One region of the Mesorhizobium sp. CA10 genome, then DNA from elsewhere that is predicted to be linked to it. Evidence: predicted binding sites of a transcription regulator. Region 1 holds the regulator's gene; each other region holds the start of a gene.
What was found. The regulator PhoB, encoded in region 1, activates phosphate uptake and scavenging genes when phosphate is short. The targets are predictions, from matches to a motif close to TGTCATNNANCTGTCAT.

Region 2: a site for PhoB is predicted at 3,441-3,457, ahead of LB535_RS15905 (ceramide glucosyltransferase). Genes of this name have one in related genera too.
Region 3: a site for PhoB is predicted at 3,277-3,293, ahead of LB535_RS16195 (esterase-like activity of phytase family protein). Genes of this name have one in related genera too.

Annotation. Positions count from the first base shown of each region.
Region 1 is NZ_JAIUHV010000009.1:157,864-162,983, forward strand. It holds gene xylF (D-xylose ABC transporter substrate-binding protein) at 1-670, opposite strand, end outside; gene LB535_RS19740 (ROK family protein) at 940-2,181, shown strand; gene phoB (phosphate regulon transcriptional regulator PhoB) at 2,503-3,192, opposite strand; gene phoU (phosphate signaling complex protein PhoU) at 3,209-3,916, opposite strand; gene pstB (phosphate ABC transporter ATP-binding protein PstB) at 3,937-4,740, opposite strand; gene pstA (phosphate ABC transporter permease PstA) at 4,737-5,120, opposite strand, start outside.
Region 2 is NZ_JAIUHV010000006.1:324,268-329,387, forward strand. It holds gene LB535_RS15895 (2'-deoxycytidine 5'-triphosphate deaminase) at 1-549, opposite strand, end outside; SAM riboswitch at 666-743, shown strand; gene LB535_RS15900 (O-succinylhomoserine sulfhydrylase) at 800-1,990, shown strand; gene LB535_RS15905 (ceramide glucosyltransferase) at 2,073-3,218, opposite strand; gene apaG (Co2+/Mg2+ efflux protein ApaG) at 3,562-3,954, shown strand; gene LB535_RS15915 (Hsp33 family molecular chaperone) at 4,155-5,120, opposite strand, start outside.
Region 3 is NZ_JAIUHV010000007.1:32,118-37,237, forward strand. It holds gene LB535_RS16180 (sugar phosphate isomerase/epimerase family protein) at 1-863, opposite strand, end outside; gene LB535_RS16185 (Gfo/Idh/MocA family protein) at 860-1,891, opposite strand; gene LB535_RS16190 (LacI family DNA-binding transcriptional regulator) at 2,088-3,113, shown strand; gene LB535_RS16195 (esterase-like activity of phytase family protein) at 3,388-4,860, shown strand; gene LB535_RS16200 (MATE family efflux transporter) at 4,964-5,120, shown strand, end outside.

The DNA.
Region 1 (5,120 bases):
CGGCGGTGCCGTCATTGGCAGCCACGACCGCGTCGACCTTGTTGTCGTTGGCGGTCAGGAACTGCTCCATGTTCTTCTGCGCGTTGGCCGGCAGCCAGCCGTCCGTGTAGGCCTCGCCGACATTCTTGATCTTGCCGCTGTCGATGGCGTCCTTCAGGACTTCCATGGAGCCCGCGAACAGGAAGTCGGCGTTCGGATCGGAGCCCGAGCCCTTGATGAAGACATAGTTGCCTTCCGGCTTGGCCTTGAACACCTCGCGGGCCTGCATGCGCCCGACTTCCTTGTTGTCGAAGGTCAGGTAGAACACGTCCTTGTTCTCAATCAGGCGGTCGTAGCCGACGACCGGGATTCCTTCATCGAGCGCCTTCTGCACCGCCGGGCCGATCGCCGAGGCATCCTGCGCCAGGATGATCAGCGCGTTGGCGCCCTGCGAGATCAGGCTTTCGACGTCGGTCAGCTGCTTGCCCGGATTGGACTGCGCGTCGGCCGAGATATACTTGTCTCCCGCGGCCTCGATGGCGGCCTTCATCGCTGCTTCGTCGGTCTTCCAGCGCTCTTCCTGGAAATTCGACCACGACACGCCGATCACCTTGTCCTTCGCCTCGGCGACGGACGCCAGCGTCAGCGACATGGCAACGCCCGCCAGAATGGCGGCTGCAAATTTCTTCATGATATCCTCCCTGCGCCCGTGCGGCGCGACCCAGACTGGCCCGAAGGCCGGCACAGAGGCTTTTTTTTCGAGCCTCAAAAAAATAGTGGTCCAGCACAACAGCGCTGTCAACCGAGATTCTGATGGGTTTTGATGGGCTCAGGCATTTTTTTCGGCATCCGCAATAAATAATGACATGGCCCCTGGCTTCTGCCACAATCCCTAGCGTGTCAGCGACAGGCCATGGCATTATCACAAGGCCGCGATGACCGGGGAGGACGTGCGAAACGATGTCGGTCGGAATCCGCCATGACGATTTGCGCCGGCGCAATCGCGCCATGGTGATTTCGGCGGTACGCCGCGCCGGTCAGCCATCACGGACCGAAATTGCCGCCACCACCGGGCTCAGCCACTCGACCATTTCGGCGATCTCCGCCGACCTGATCCAAGAGGGCATTCTCACCGAAAGCAAGGCCAGCGAGCCGACGGCGTTGAAGCGCGGCCGGCCGCAGATCGGCCTGGCGCTGAACCCTGAAGCCGCCGCGGTGCTGACCGTGGTGTTGTCGCTGAACTTCCTGTCGGTCGCCGTGATCGATTATGCCGGCCAGGTTGTTGCCGAGGAGCAGCAGCGCCTGGACACGCTTGTCATGCCCCGCGACGAGCTGATCGGCGAATGCGTGGCGATCGTGCGGCGCCGGCTGCAGGATCCCGACCTCGACATTGGCAGCGTCGCCCGCATCGCCATGGGCATTCAGGGCATCACTGATTCTAATGCACGCGCCATGCTGTGGTCGCCGATAACGCCGCTGACCGACATTCCTTTCGCCGACATTCTCGAGAAGGAATTCGGCATCTCCGCCACCATGGAGAATGACTGCAACATGATGGCGGTGGCGCTGCAATGGCGCGACCCGGAGCGCTATCGTGACGACTTCATCGCCATCCTGTTGTCGCACGGCATCGGCATGGGTCTCGTGCTCAAGGGTGCGCTGTTCACCGGCACGCATTCCTCCGGCGGCGAGTTCGGCCACATGATCCACCGCCCGGGCGGGGCGCTTTGCCGCTGCGGCCGCCGCGGCTGCGTCGAGGCCTATGCCGGCAATTACGCGATCTGGCGCAGCGCCATGAAAATGAGCGAGGACGCCGAGCCGGTCGACGTCGGCGACGCCGACATGCGGGCCCTTGCCGCGAAGGCGCGCGAGAGGGACGGCCCCGAACGGGAGGCTTATCGCCGGGCCGGCGAAGCGCTTGGTTTCGGTCTCGGCAGCCTGTTCGCCCTCATCGACCCGGCGCCTGTCGCCATGGTCGGCGTCAGCGCGGCCGCCTTCGACCTGATCGAGCCGGCGCTGCGCGAGGCGATCGCCCAGACGGCCGGCGGCCAGCACTCCGAATCGATCTCCTTCGACACCGAGCCGAACGAACTGCCGCTGATCCGCGAAGGCTGCGCCATGCGCGCGCTGACCTTCGTCGACCAGGAGATTTTCGCGCCCGGAGGCCAAGCAAGAGTGGGGACGGGAAAGAACGTGGCCTGAGGCAGCCTTGAAGAGGTCCGGGGACAGCAGCAGACGCTTGAAATTAGCGAAGGCCCCGCAGCTTCGTCATTCCAGGGCGGAGCAGGAGCGAAGCTTCGTCGCGGAGACCCTGGAATCCATGCCGCTACCTCACGCGTCGAGCGCAGCGGCACAGAATTCTGGACTGTCGCAACGCATCGACATCACGGAATGGATCCTCGGGTCTGCGCGCGTCGCTGCGCCCCTTGCTCCGCCCGTGGATGACGAAGCACAAGCGTCCCGGGTGCCCACCAGCTTGGATGTTGGAAGTGCTTGGCCCGTCAGGACTTCGGCGCCCTGAGCCTAATCTTCCCTGATCGCATAACCCGCCCCACGGATGGTGCGGATGACATCCGGCATGCGGCCGTTGTTGACGGCTTTGCGCAGGCGGCCGACATGCACGTCGACGGTGCGCTCGTCGATATAGATCGTCTCGCCCCAGACATTGTCGAGCAGCTGGCTGCGCGAGAACACGCGGCCGGGGTGGCGCATCATGAATTCGAGCAGGCGGAACTCGGTCGGGCCGAGCCTGATCTCGCTCTTCTTGCGGTAGACGCGGTGCGACTCGCGGTCGAGCACGATGTCGCCGACCTTGAGCACGCTGGACAGCACCTCCGGCTTGGCGCGGCGCAGCAGCGCCTTGACGCGCGCCATGAACTCCGGCGTCGAGAACGGCTTGACCAGATAGTCGTCGGCGCCGGTCGAGAGGCCGCGCACACGGTCGCTTTCCTCGCCCCGCGCCGTCAGCATGATGATCGGCAGCCGCTCGGTCTCGGGCCGCATCCTGAGGCGCCGGCAGAGCTCGATGCCGGAAACCGCCGGCACCATCCAGTCGAGCACGAGCAGGTCGGGAACGTTCTCCTGAAGGCGGATTTCGGCCTCGTCGCCGCGGGTCACCACTTCGACCTGGTAACCCTCGGATTCGAGATTGTAGCGGAGCAGCACCCCAAGCGGCTCCTCGTCCTCCACCACCATGATGCGTGGCGCGATCATTGGCAGATACCCTTCGTCAGGCCGCCGGCGCCGACATTGTCGTCTCGTCCTGCTTGGGACGATTCGCGGGCAATTGCGTGCCGGTCAGCACATAATAGGCGTTCTCGGCGATGTTGGTCACATGGTCGCCGATGCGCTCGAGATTCTTGGCGCAGAACAGAAGATGCGTGCAGGCGGTGATGTTGCGCGGGTCTTCCATCATGTAGGTCAGGAGCTCCCGGAAGACGGATGTGTATTTGACGTCGATGCGCTCGTCGTCGTTGCGAAGCTTGGCCAGCGCCGTGGCGTCGCCCACCGTATATTCCTGGATCACGGCTTGGACCTGGATCAGCACCAGCTGGGCCATGGAATCGATCGAGTGCGTGAGGTCGCGCGGCGCGGCGCTGACGCCGACCGAACCGACGCGCTTGGCGATGTTCTTGGCGAGATCGCCGATGCGTTCGAGGTCGCCCGCCATGCGGATCGAGCCGACCACGTTGCGAAGGTCGTCGGCCATCGGCTGGCGCTTGGCGATCAGCGTGATGGCGCGGTCGTCGAGCTCGCGCTGGCGCGCGTCCATGATGGCATCGTCGGAAACGACACGCTGCGCCATGGCATTGTCGGTCTCAAGCAGGGCCTTGGTCGAAGCGCCGACCATGGAGGCGGCGAGATCGCCCATGTCGTTGATGAGCCGGCTGATCTGCCTCAGATCCTCGTCGAAGGAAGCGACGGTATGTTCGGCCATGATGATGTCCTCGTATGAGCTCAGCCGAAGCGGCCGGTGATGTAGTCCTGCGTGCGCTTTTCGCGGGGCGAGGTGAAGATCTTCTCGGTCCGGTCGAACTCCACCAGCTCGCCCAGATACATGAACGCCGTCTGCCGCGACACGCGCGCCGCCTGCTGCATGTTGTGGGTGACGATGACGATCGTGTAGTCGGCCTGCAGCTCGTCGATCAGTTCCTCGATCTTGGCGGTCGACAGCGGATCGAGCGCCGAGGCCGGCTCGTCGAGCAGGATGACCTCGGGCTTCACCGCAACGGTACGGGCGATGCACAGGCGCTGCTGCTGGCCGCCCGAGAGGCTGAGGCCGCTGGCGTTGAGCTTGTCCTTGACCTCGTTCCAGAGTGCTGCGCGCTTCAGCGCCTGCTCGACGCGGCTGTCCATCTCGGCCTTGCTGATCTTCTCATAGAGCCTGACGCCGAAAGCGATGTTCTCGTAGATCGACATCGGGAACGGCGTCGGCTTCTGGAACACCATGCCGATCTTGGTGCGCAGCAGGTTGAGGTCCTGCGAGCGGTCGAGGATGTTCTTGCCGTCGAGCAGCACCTGGCCCTCGGCGCTCTGTTTCGGATAGAGCTCGTAGATGCGGTTGAGCACGCGCAGCAGCGTCGACTTCCCGCAGCCCGACGGGCCGATGAATGCGGTCACGCTGCGCTCGGGCAGGGACAGGTTGATGTCCTTCAGCGCCTTCGACTGGCCATAGTAGAAATTGAGGTTCTTGACCTCGATCTTGGCCTTCTCGACGGTCGTGTCGGCTGCGTTCAGGTCGGTGGACAACATCGGTTTCATCTGTCCTCTCTGCGTCCGGTTAGGCTGCGGGCGATGATGCTCAGCCCGAGAACCGTCAGGGTGATTATGAGAGCGCCCGTCCAGGCCAGTTGCTGCCATTCCTCGTAAGGGCTGAGAGCGAACTGGAAGATGGTTACCGGCAGGCTGGCCATCGGCGCATTGAGATTGCTCGACCAGAACTGGTTGTTGAGCGCGGTGAAGAGAAGCGGCGCCGTCTCGCCGGAGATGCGGGCGATCGCCAAAAGGATGCCGGTGACGATGCCGGAGAGCGCCGCGCGATAGGCAACCGAGCGGATCACCACCCAGCGCGGTGCTCCGATGGCGGTGCCTGCTTCGCGCAGCGCGTTGGGCACAAGGTTCAGCATGTCCTCGGTGGTGCG
Region 2 (5,120 bases), on a different contig from region 1:
CAGCATCTCGGCGCGGTGAAGGTCGCGCAGCTCATTCTCCGAGAGCACCGCGTTGCCGGTGCGGAAGCGGATCTGCGACAGCCGCGAGCCGGCGCGCACGACGATCGGGAAGGTGCGCGGGCTGACCTCGAGATAGAGCGGCCCGCGGTAGCCGGCGGCAATCTTGTCGAACTCATGGCCGCGGTCGGTCATGACGCGCGTGAATATGTCGAGACGGCCGGTCGAGCTCTTCGGATTGGCCGAGGCGGATACGTTCGCCGGCAGCGCCAGGCTCTCGAGCAGCGGCACGATATAGACGCAGCCGGTTTCCAGCACCGCGCCCTCGGCAAGGCTGATCTCGTGCAGCTTCAGCCGCTCGAGCTTGTCGGCGACCCGATGATCCGGACCCGGCAGGAACGAGGCACGCACGCGAAACGCCTTGTCGCCGAGCCTTAGATCGAGGCTGGCCGGCTGGATCTGGTCGGCGTCCAGCGCGCGCGGCGACTTCAGCGCGTTCGCCTCGAACAGCGCTGCGATGTCCTGATCCGGAAGAATGCCTGTTTGCCGCAAAGGCTGGCTCCGTTCACAAGGCCGGGCGAGGATCTAAGCAGGCTCTTGCCGCCCGGCTGGTACAAACCTCTTAATGAAGCCGGCAATTGACGCAAGCGCGGCGCGGGTCTAAAGGGTCGTTATCCCGTGGTGATTTGGCCGGTCGGCTTGCAGCCACGTTAAACAAGTCGCTAAAGGACCGTCGAGCCGCAAGGCTATATGGACCGGTTGCGACTTCGCGGCCGGTTTTTTTGTGTCTGAAAGCAGGGCTATGAGCACCAAGAAGCGCAACTGGAAACCTCAGACGGCACTCGTGCATGGCGGAACGTTGCGTTCCGGTTTCGGCGAGACATCCGAGGCGATGTATCTCACCCAAGGCTATGTCTACGAGACGGCGCAAGCGGCGGAAGCCCGCTTCAAGGGCGAAGAGCCGGGCTTCATCTATTCGCGCTACGCCAACCCGACCGTCGACATGTTCGAAAAGCGCATGTGCGCGCTCGAAGGCGCCGAGGATGCCCGCGCCACCGCTTCCGGCATGGCCGCAGTAACCGCCGCGCTGCTCTGCAGCGCCAAGGCCGGAGATCATATCGTCGCGGCGCGCGCCCTGTTCGGCTCCTGCCGCTGGGTGGTCGAGACGCTGGCGCCGCGCTACGGCATCCAGGCGACGCTGGTCGACGGAACCGACATCGCCAATTGGGAAAAGGCGGTAAGGCCGAACACCAAGCTGTTCTTCCTGGAAAGCCCGACCAACCCGACGCTGGAGGTGGTCGACATCGCCGCCGTCGCCAGGCTCGCCAATTCGATCGGCGCCAGGCTGATCGTCGACAATGTCTTCGCCACGCCGCTGCAGCAGAAGCCGCTGCAGCTCGGCGCCCATATCGTCGTCTATTCGGCGACCAAGCACATAGACGGCCAGGGCCGCTGCCTGGGCGGCGTCATCCTGTCTGACAAGAAGTGGATCGAAGAGAACCTTCACGACTATTTCCGCCACACCGGCCCGAGCCTGTCGCCCTTCAACGCTTGGACGCTGCTCAAAGGCCTGGAGACGCTGCCGCTACGCGTGCGCCAGCAGACGGAGAGCGCCGGCAAGATCGCCGATTTCCTGGCCGAGCGGCCGGAGATCGCCCGCGTCATCTATCCGGGCCGCGCCGATCATCCGCAAGCGGATATCGTCAAGAAGCAGATGTCGGGAGGCTCGACGCTGATCTGCCTCGACGTCAAAGGCGGCAAGCAGGCGGCCTTTGCCTTCCAGAACGCGCTCGACATCGTGCTGATCTCGAACAATCTCGGTGACGCCAAGAGCCTGATCACCCATCCGGCGACCACGACGCACAAGAACCTGAGCGACGAGGCCCGCGCCGAGCTCGGCATCGGGCCAGGGACGCTGAGGCTCTCCGTCGGCCTGGAGGACAGCGACGATCTGCTGGAAGACGTGGAACAGGCGCTGAAGGCAGCAAAATAGAAGGCTGAGAACGCCGCGGCCCGAGCCTTCCAGAGCCGCAATTCCGGACGGAAAACCGTTTCACACTTTTCCTGGAATTGCTCTAGGCGAGCTCCTCCAGCTCGGTCATCGCCTTGGTGCGGATGGTCATGGCGTTGCCGCGCCATTCGACGGCGCCGCCGAACCAGGCGCGCGCCCAGATGGCCGGCAGCAGGGCATCGCGCACGATCATCGCGGTGATGCTGCGCGGCGACAAATACCAGCCCTTCGCAAAGGCCAGCAGCCATTCCGGCAGGTAGGCGATCGCCAGCACGCCCAAGGCCGTCGTGGGCAGGCTGACGCCGGCGCTTGCCGCTGCAATCAGCGCCAGCAGCAGCGGCACCGCAGCGCCAGTCAGTATCTCCGGCGCGAAGAACAGAGGGAACGTAACCCGCCGCAGCCGCGCCCAGCGCGTCTGGCGCGACCAGATCTCGGCGAACCTGCGCTGGCCGAGCGGCTGCTCGAACGGGGAGGCGACGAGGTTGACATTAAGCCCCAGGCCGTTGACCAGCTTGGTGGCCGCCGCGTCCTCGGCGATCTCGGCGGCCAAGGCCTGGATGCCGCCATTGGCATCGAGCATCGCCTTGTTCCACAGCATACTCTTGCCCTGGGCGAAGCCAAGGCCAAGCGCCTCGCCGGCATACTGCCAACGCGCCTGCAGCGTGTTGAGGAAGGCGCATTCGACTTCGGCCCAAAACCCGTCCGGCCGCGAGCCGATCGGCGTCGAGCAGACGAGGCCGGTATCCGGCCGCCATGCCGCCATCAGGTGCTGGACATAGTCTCTCGGCATCAGCACGTTGGAATCGGCGAGGATCACCCAATCGTGTCGCGCCGCCTGCCAGCCCTTGACGCAGTTGTTGAGCTTGGGATTGGCGCTGACACGATCGTCGCCGATCAGCAGCCGCGCCGGAACCTTCGGGCAGCGCGCGATCGCCGCATCGATCAGCTTGACCACCGGGTCTTCGGCATGCGCGACGCAGAAGATCAGCTCGTAGCGCGGCCAATCGAGCGAGAAGGCGCGCTGCAAGGTTTCCGGCGTGAACGGCTCGACGCCACGCGACGGCACGATGATGGAGACCGGCGGCCGCGCGCCGGGGGGCGGCGCGATGACATGCCGCCGCTTCAGCTGCGACGAGGCGAGCAGGATGCTGGCGAGATTGAAGGAAAGAAGCGCTGACGAAGCCAGGCCGGCTGCGATAGTCAGTTCCATCGAGATCTGGTCACTCCCGACAGAGAGTTTCACCGTTTCACGCAAACGGCGACCCACTCCATCTCCTTGTTTTCACGCGATTCCGGACGAGGGCTACGGCGAAGGCGCCGAGCCTAACCGCTCGCGCTTTTCCTAGAATTGCTTTAGGCCGCACGCGGCCGTTTCAACTGTTTACAGAGCGTCCGAGTCGCCCGGCAGGTTTGTGCACACCAACATTGTCATGTGTCACTTAAATGACATTGTTTTTCGGCACCTGCGCTTACAAGGCTGGCAGGATGGTCGGCGCTGCGCCTATCAAGAGCGGAGCGTGACATATGTTCCGCGGCGGCAACCGGAGTGGCCCATGTATCGCGCAGTGACGCGCAACATCGAAGTGCTGGTCAGGCCCTTCTATCTGGAGGACCGCTCCGATCCGTCCGAGAACCGCTATGTCTGGGGCTATCAGGTGACGATCGACAACCGCTCCGACGAGTTCGTGCAGCTTGTGTCGCGCTACTGGCACATCACCGACGGTCAGGGCCGGGTCGAGGAGGTGCGCGGCGCCGGCGTCGTCGGCGACCAGCCGGAACTCAATCCCGGCGACAGCTACCAGTACACCTCGGGCTGCCCGCTCTCGACGCCATCAGGCATCATGGTCGGCCACTACACGATGCGCAACGGCCGCGGCGAGACGTTCGATATCGCCATTCCGGCTTTCTCGCTCGATATGCCGGGAACAAGGCGCACGGTGAATTAGACGTCGGCGACAGCCTCTTTCTCCGCGTTTCACGGGAGAAATGCCCGGCTGGGCAATGAGGGGCGGCGCCGGCCTTCTGAGATTTTCCTTGAGGCGGACGACCGCGTCGCCAGCGTGTCGCTATGATCGCCAACGTTGGCGCCGCCCTCATCCGCCCTTCGGGCACCTTCTCCCCGTGGAACGGGGAGAAGGAAGAGAGATCACTTCGCGAATTCAGCCGGGTCGAAGTCGTATTGGGTCGAGCAGAACTCGCAGGCGACATGGATGCCGCCCTCCTCGGTCGATTCCTTGATCTCCTCAGCCGAAAAGCCTTCGAGAATGCCGCGGATCTTGTCGCGCGAGCAGGAGCACTGGTCGGCGACAGGGACGCCGCGGAAAACGCGCACGCCGTGTTCGTGGAACAGCCGGTAGAGCAACCGCTCGGCGCCCACGGTCGGATCGATCAACTCGGTCGGCTCGATCGTGCCGAGCAGCGCCAGCAACTCCTGCCAGGAATTGTCGGCCGGCTGGTCCGCAACGTCACGCGGATCGCCGTCGCCGCCGGAAATATCGGGAACGCGCATGCGCTCCGGCGATTGCGGCAGGAATTGCGCCAGGATGCCGCCGGCACGCCATTGCTCGCGCGCGCCGGCCGGGCCGGGCGTGACCAGCTTGGCGACCGACATCTTGATATCGGTCGGGATCTGCTCCGACTGCCGGAAATAGGTGCGCGCGGCGTCCTCGAGCGAGGTGCCGTCGAGCTGGACGATGCCTTGGTAGCGCTGCGTATGTGCGCCCTGGTCGATCGTCAACGCCAAGACGCCGTCGCCGAGCAGCGTCTGCTGCGAGGTCTCGCCGGCGGCGGTCAGCGCCTGCAGCCGGTCGGCATCGAAGCGCGCATAGGCGCGCAGCGCATGCGGCGTGGTGAAATCGGCCACCAGCATGTCGACCGGACCGTCGGTGCGGGTCTGCAGGATGAACTTGCCTTCGAACTTCAGCGAAGTGCCGAGCAGCACGGTGAGCACGCAGGCTTCCGCCAGCAGGCGGGCGACCGGCTCAGGGTAATCGTGGCGGCTCAGAATAGCGTCGAGCATCGGCCCGAGCTGCACGGTGCGGCCGCGCACATCGAGCGGCGCGACCTCATAAGGCACGACATGATCGTCGCCGGCGAAGCCGAATTCACCGAG
Region 3 (5,120 bases), on a different contig from region 1:
AGATGGTCGAGCGCACGCGCCTGTCCGGTAATCTCGAGGTCGCCGCGATAGACCGGGTCGTGCCAGCCCTCGATGTCGATGGCGCCCTTGTAGCCGGCCAGCCGCAACTCGCTGATCACCCGCGTCCAGTCGCTGTCGCCGAAGCCCGGCGTGCGCATCTGCACGAAAGGCAGTCGGCCGAACACGCCATGCTCGCGGATGACGTCCCAGCGCACCGTCGCGTCCTTGCCGTGGACATGGAAGATGCGCGGCGCCCATTTGCGGATCTGCGGGATCGGATCGATCAGGTAGACCAGCTGATGGCAGGGTTCCCATTCCAGCCCGAGATTGTCATTTGGCAATTCGTTGAACATCAGCTCCCAGGCGTCCGGGTTATGCGCGATGTTCCAGTCGCCGCTCGCCCAGTTGCCGTCCATGGCGCAATTCTCGAAAGCGATGCGCACGCCCTTGTCGGCGGCACGCCTGGCCAGCGGGCCCCACACCTCGCGGAAGCGCGGCAGGCTGTCGGTCAGCGGTCTGCCGCGGATGCGGCCGGTGAAGCCGCTCACCGTCGACGCGCCGAACAGATGCGCATTGTCGATCACCGTCTCCCAGGCCGCCAGCACACCGCGATCGACCTCTCCATTCTCGAGCGGGTTGCCGAACACCCCGATCGAGGACACGGTCACATCGGCATCGCCGATCGCCTCGCGGATCTCGCCCGCCAGGCGCTTCAGGTCCTTGCCGCCCAGCGTCTGCCAGAAGAAGGGCTGGATGCTCTCGAAGCCGAGCGGCAGGATCTGTCTGATATAGGCCGCCGGATCGTCGAGATTGGCCCGCACCATGGTGCCGATCCTGATATCGAGAAGCGGGTTTGCCATCATTGTGCTTCCTTGGCGATTGTCACGCGCCGCCCGCTCTCCGCGCTCTCGATGGCGCCGAAGACCATGGCCAGGCTTTTGATGTTGTCGGCGCCGCGCGTCTCCGGCTCGGCGCCGGTCTCGATCGCGTGCATGAAATCCCGGATGATGCCGAGATGGCCGTCGACGCGGTCGGCGGGATCGAGCGGCGGCACTTCGATGGGCTGGGTCTTGTCGATGATCCCGTCGCGGCCGGACGCAATCACCTCCGCCTTCAGCCCGTCATGGCCGTCCCACAAGAGGCTGCCGCGCTCGGCGACGATACGCCAGCTTCCCTCCCAACTCGTGCGGAAACCGTCGGCGCACCAGGAGCCGGCATAGGTGAAGACCTTGCCGCCGCCGAGGTCGAAGACGGCGCTGGCCGACGACCCCTGCCTGTACCAGGAATTCACGGGTTCCCATTCCTGGCAATAGACACTGGCCGGCTCGCCGGCGACCATGTAACGCGCGGCATCGAACGTGTGGATCGCCATGTCGAGCAAGAGCACATGGGCCATCTCCTCGCGAAAACCGCCGAAATGCGGCGCAACGAAAAAGTCCGCATGGATGCTGGTCGGCTTGCCGACGACGCCGGAATCCAGGAAGCGCCTGATGCGCCTGACATTGGCGACATAGCGGCGGTTCTGGACGACTGCATGGATGCGCCTCGCCTTGCGCGCTGCCTCGACGATGGCGCGCGCATTTTCGGGGCTGTCGGCCAGCGGCTTCTCGGTGAGCAGATGGCAGTTGTGGGCGAAGGCCGAAAGCGCGACCTCGCGACGGGCGGCGGGAACCACGACGTCGAACACGGCATCGGGCTTGGTCTGGTCGAGGACGGCGTCGAGGTTGGTGCCGATGACGGCGTTGGACAGCGCGTATTCGCGCGCCCTCGCCTGAGCCCGCTCGGCATCGAGGTCGACGAGGCCGACAATGGCGAGCCCGTCGATCTGCTTCACGGCATCGAGCCAGTGCTTGCTCATCGCTCCGCACCCGGCCAGGACGACCCTCATCATCCAGCGCTCCTCCTCCGCCGGTCCCTCCAGACCGGACGTCACGGCGTCCACGGCGTCGCCGTAAACGTTTTTCCGTAAACGTTTACGAGAACACACCCGATGGCGTAGAATGTCAACCGGCTGCTTGCAAAAATCGTCCCGAAGCCTTGGCCTGAGCGGCAGCCGGTGCTAGCCAAGGCAGGGGGAGAATCCGTCCTTGGCGTCAAGCATCCACGATCTCGCGCGTCACCTGAACATCTCGATCGGCACCGTGTCGCGCGCGCTGAACGGCCGTGCCGACGTCAATGCCGACACACGCCAGCGCGTGCTCGAAGCAGCCAGGAAGCTGAACTATTCGCCCAATCAGTCAGGCCGCAGTCTCAGGCAAGGCGCCACCCGCTCGATCGCCTTCATGCTGCAGCCGCATCCCGGCGACCAGCAATATGGCGAGCCGTTCTTCATCCCGTTCCTAACGGGCCTGCAGGCGCGGCTCGCCGAGCATGACCTGGATCTGATGGTCGTCATGGGTGAGCCGGGCCAATATCAGCAGGAGCGGTTGCGCCGCGTGGTCGAGACGCGCCGGGCCGACGCGGTCGTGTTGGCCAATACGCGAAGGGAAGACGATCGGATCGATTATCTCAGCAAGGCCGGCTTTCCCTTCGCCACGCTTGGCCGAAGTCAGTCCGGCGGCGACACGTATCCTTCACTCGATATCGATTTCGAGAGGGCGGGTGATGAAGCCGTCGACCGGCTGGTCGCGCGCGGCCACCGCCGCATTGCCGCTATCCGCCCTTCGCTTGATCTCAACTTCGGCTACCTGTTCCTCGACGGCTACCGCAAGGCACTGAAGCGGCACGGTATCGAGGTCGACCCCGACCTGATCGCCGACGGCTTCATCAACGAGACCGGCGGCTACCAGGTGACGCCGCAAGTAATGCGCTCCAGAAACCCGCCGACGGCGATCATCTTCAACAATGACGCGATGGCGCTCGGCGGCTGCAAGGCGCTGGCCGAGATGGGTATCAAGCCGGGCCACGACATGGCCGTGATCGTCATCGTCGACACGCCGCTCTGCCGCTACTTCTCGCCGACGCTGACCGCCTTCCGTCCGTCGCTGGAGCCCATGGGCCGGCGGCTGGCCGAGCTGCTGCTCGCTTCGCTTCCCGCATTCGCCGGCCCTGAGGGCACACGCATCATCCGCGAAGTCTGGCCGCTGGAGCTGATCGCAAGAGAGAGCGATTGAGCACCCCTTTCCCTTCTCCCCCTGTGGGAGAAGGTGGCCGAGCGAAGCTCGGTCGGATGAGGGGTGTTCCAGGGAAAGCCGGCGTCTCACTCCGCTGGAGCACCCCTCATCCGTCTCGGCGCTACGCGCCGATCCACCTTCTCCCACAAGGGGAGAAGGAAACTGTCACGCAACCATCACGTTCACGTCCTAGACCGCTCGACGGGAACCGGCTCGCCGCATCGCCGATGCGCGTTCCTTCCAGGCCGCTCTGCTCGTCAAGAAGGGGATATCGATGAAACATTTCAACCGGACCGTCGCGCTCGGCGCGGCACTCGCCTTGTTCACTTCCCTGACCCCGGCGCTCGCCGACGGCGTCGCTTACGTCAACAAGGGGCTCGTCGGCATCGGCCGCATCCCGGCCAACCAGAAGGACAAGTTCGGCGAGACCTTCGGTTCAGGTTCCGGCATGGCGATCGATACCAAATCCTGGACGCGTGAAGGGGCCACCTACAGGGGTTCGCTCTGGTTGCTGCCGGACCGCGGCTACAATGTCGTCGGAACCACAGATTATCGCCCGCGCCTCAACACCATCTCGATCGAGCTGGCCCCGACCGCTCCTGGCGCAGCGCCCGCTGCCGGACAGGAACAGTCGGGCGTCAAAGCGACGCTCGCCGACACGATGCTTCTGACCGACGACAAGGGCGCCGACGCCACCGGCCTCGATCCGTTGAACGGCGTGCGCGCCGCCGCCGGCGACATGCCGATGCTGCCTGGGGCCAATGGCAAGCTGGCGCTCGATGACGAAGCGATCGTGCGGCTGCCGGACGGCACGATGTTCATCTCCGACGAATATGGTCCCAACATCTACCGCTTCTCGGCCGAAGGCCGTCTGATGTCGGCGACCCAACCGCCCGCGGCTCTGGTGCCGATGCGCCACGGCAAGCCGAACTTCGCGTCCGACAACCCGGGCCCGGGCGCTGCCGAGCCCGATCCGAAGGATCCCGAAACCGGCCGCCAGAACAACCAGGGCCTCGAAGGCATGTCGATGACGCCGGACGGCAGGTTCCTGATCGCCGTGCTGCAGTCGGCGCCCCGCCAGGACGGCGGCGATTCCGGCTCGACCCGCCAGAACACCCGCGCGCTGGTTTACGACGCTTCCGATCTCGCCCATCTCAAGCTGGCGCATGAATATGTCGTGCCGCTGCCGGTATTCAAGGATGCCAAGGGCAAGACCAAGGTGGCCGCTCAGAGCGAGATCGTCGCACTCTCCGACAAGAGCTTTCTGATGCTGGCGCGCGACTCAGGCAACGGCCAGGGCGTCAAGGGCGACGAGTCGCTCTATCGCAAGATCGAGATCGTCGACCTCTCCGCCGCCACCGATATCGCCAACGGACCGTTCGACGCCGCCGACAAGCCGGTCGCGCCGAAGGGCATGCTCGATGCGTCGGTGACGCCGGCCAAGCTCACCTCGTTCATCGACATCAACGACAAGGGCGAGCTCGGCCGTTTCGGCCTGCACAATGGCGCGCCGAACGACAAGGACAACCTCTCGGAGAAGTGGGAGGCTATGTCGCTGGCGCCGGTGCTCGATCCGAAGCTGCCCGACGACTATTTCCTGTTCGTCGCCAACGACAACGACTTTCTCACCCAGGACGGCTTCCAGGTCGGCGCTACGTACAAAGCCGAGGACGGCGCCGATGTCGACACCACCTTCCTGGTCTATCAGGTCACCCTGCCCGGCCTTTCTGGAAACACCACTCAGTAATGGGATGCGGTCGGCTGCCGCGGCAGCCGACCCTTTTCTGAAGGGATGCATGAGCATCGGGCCTGCGATAGCATCGCGGGCCTGATTCATTTTCGGTGCTGTCATGGATGACAAGAAGCCCGCCCGCCGGCGGACCGGCGACCTGACCAGCGGTCCCATTCCGCGCACGCTGCTTTTGTTCGCCCTGCCGGTGCTGGGCTCCAACGTGTTGCAGTCGCTCAACGGCTCGATCAACGCGGTCTGGGTCGGCCGCTTCCTCG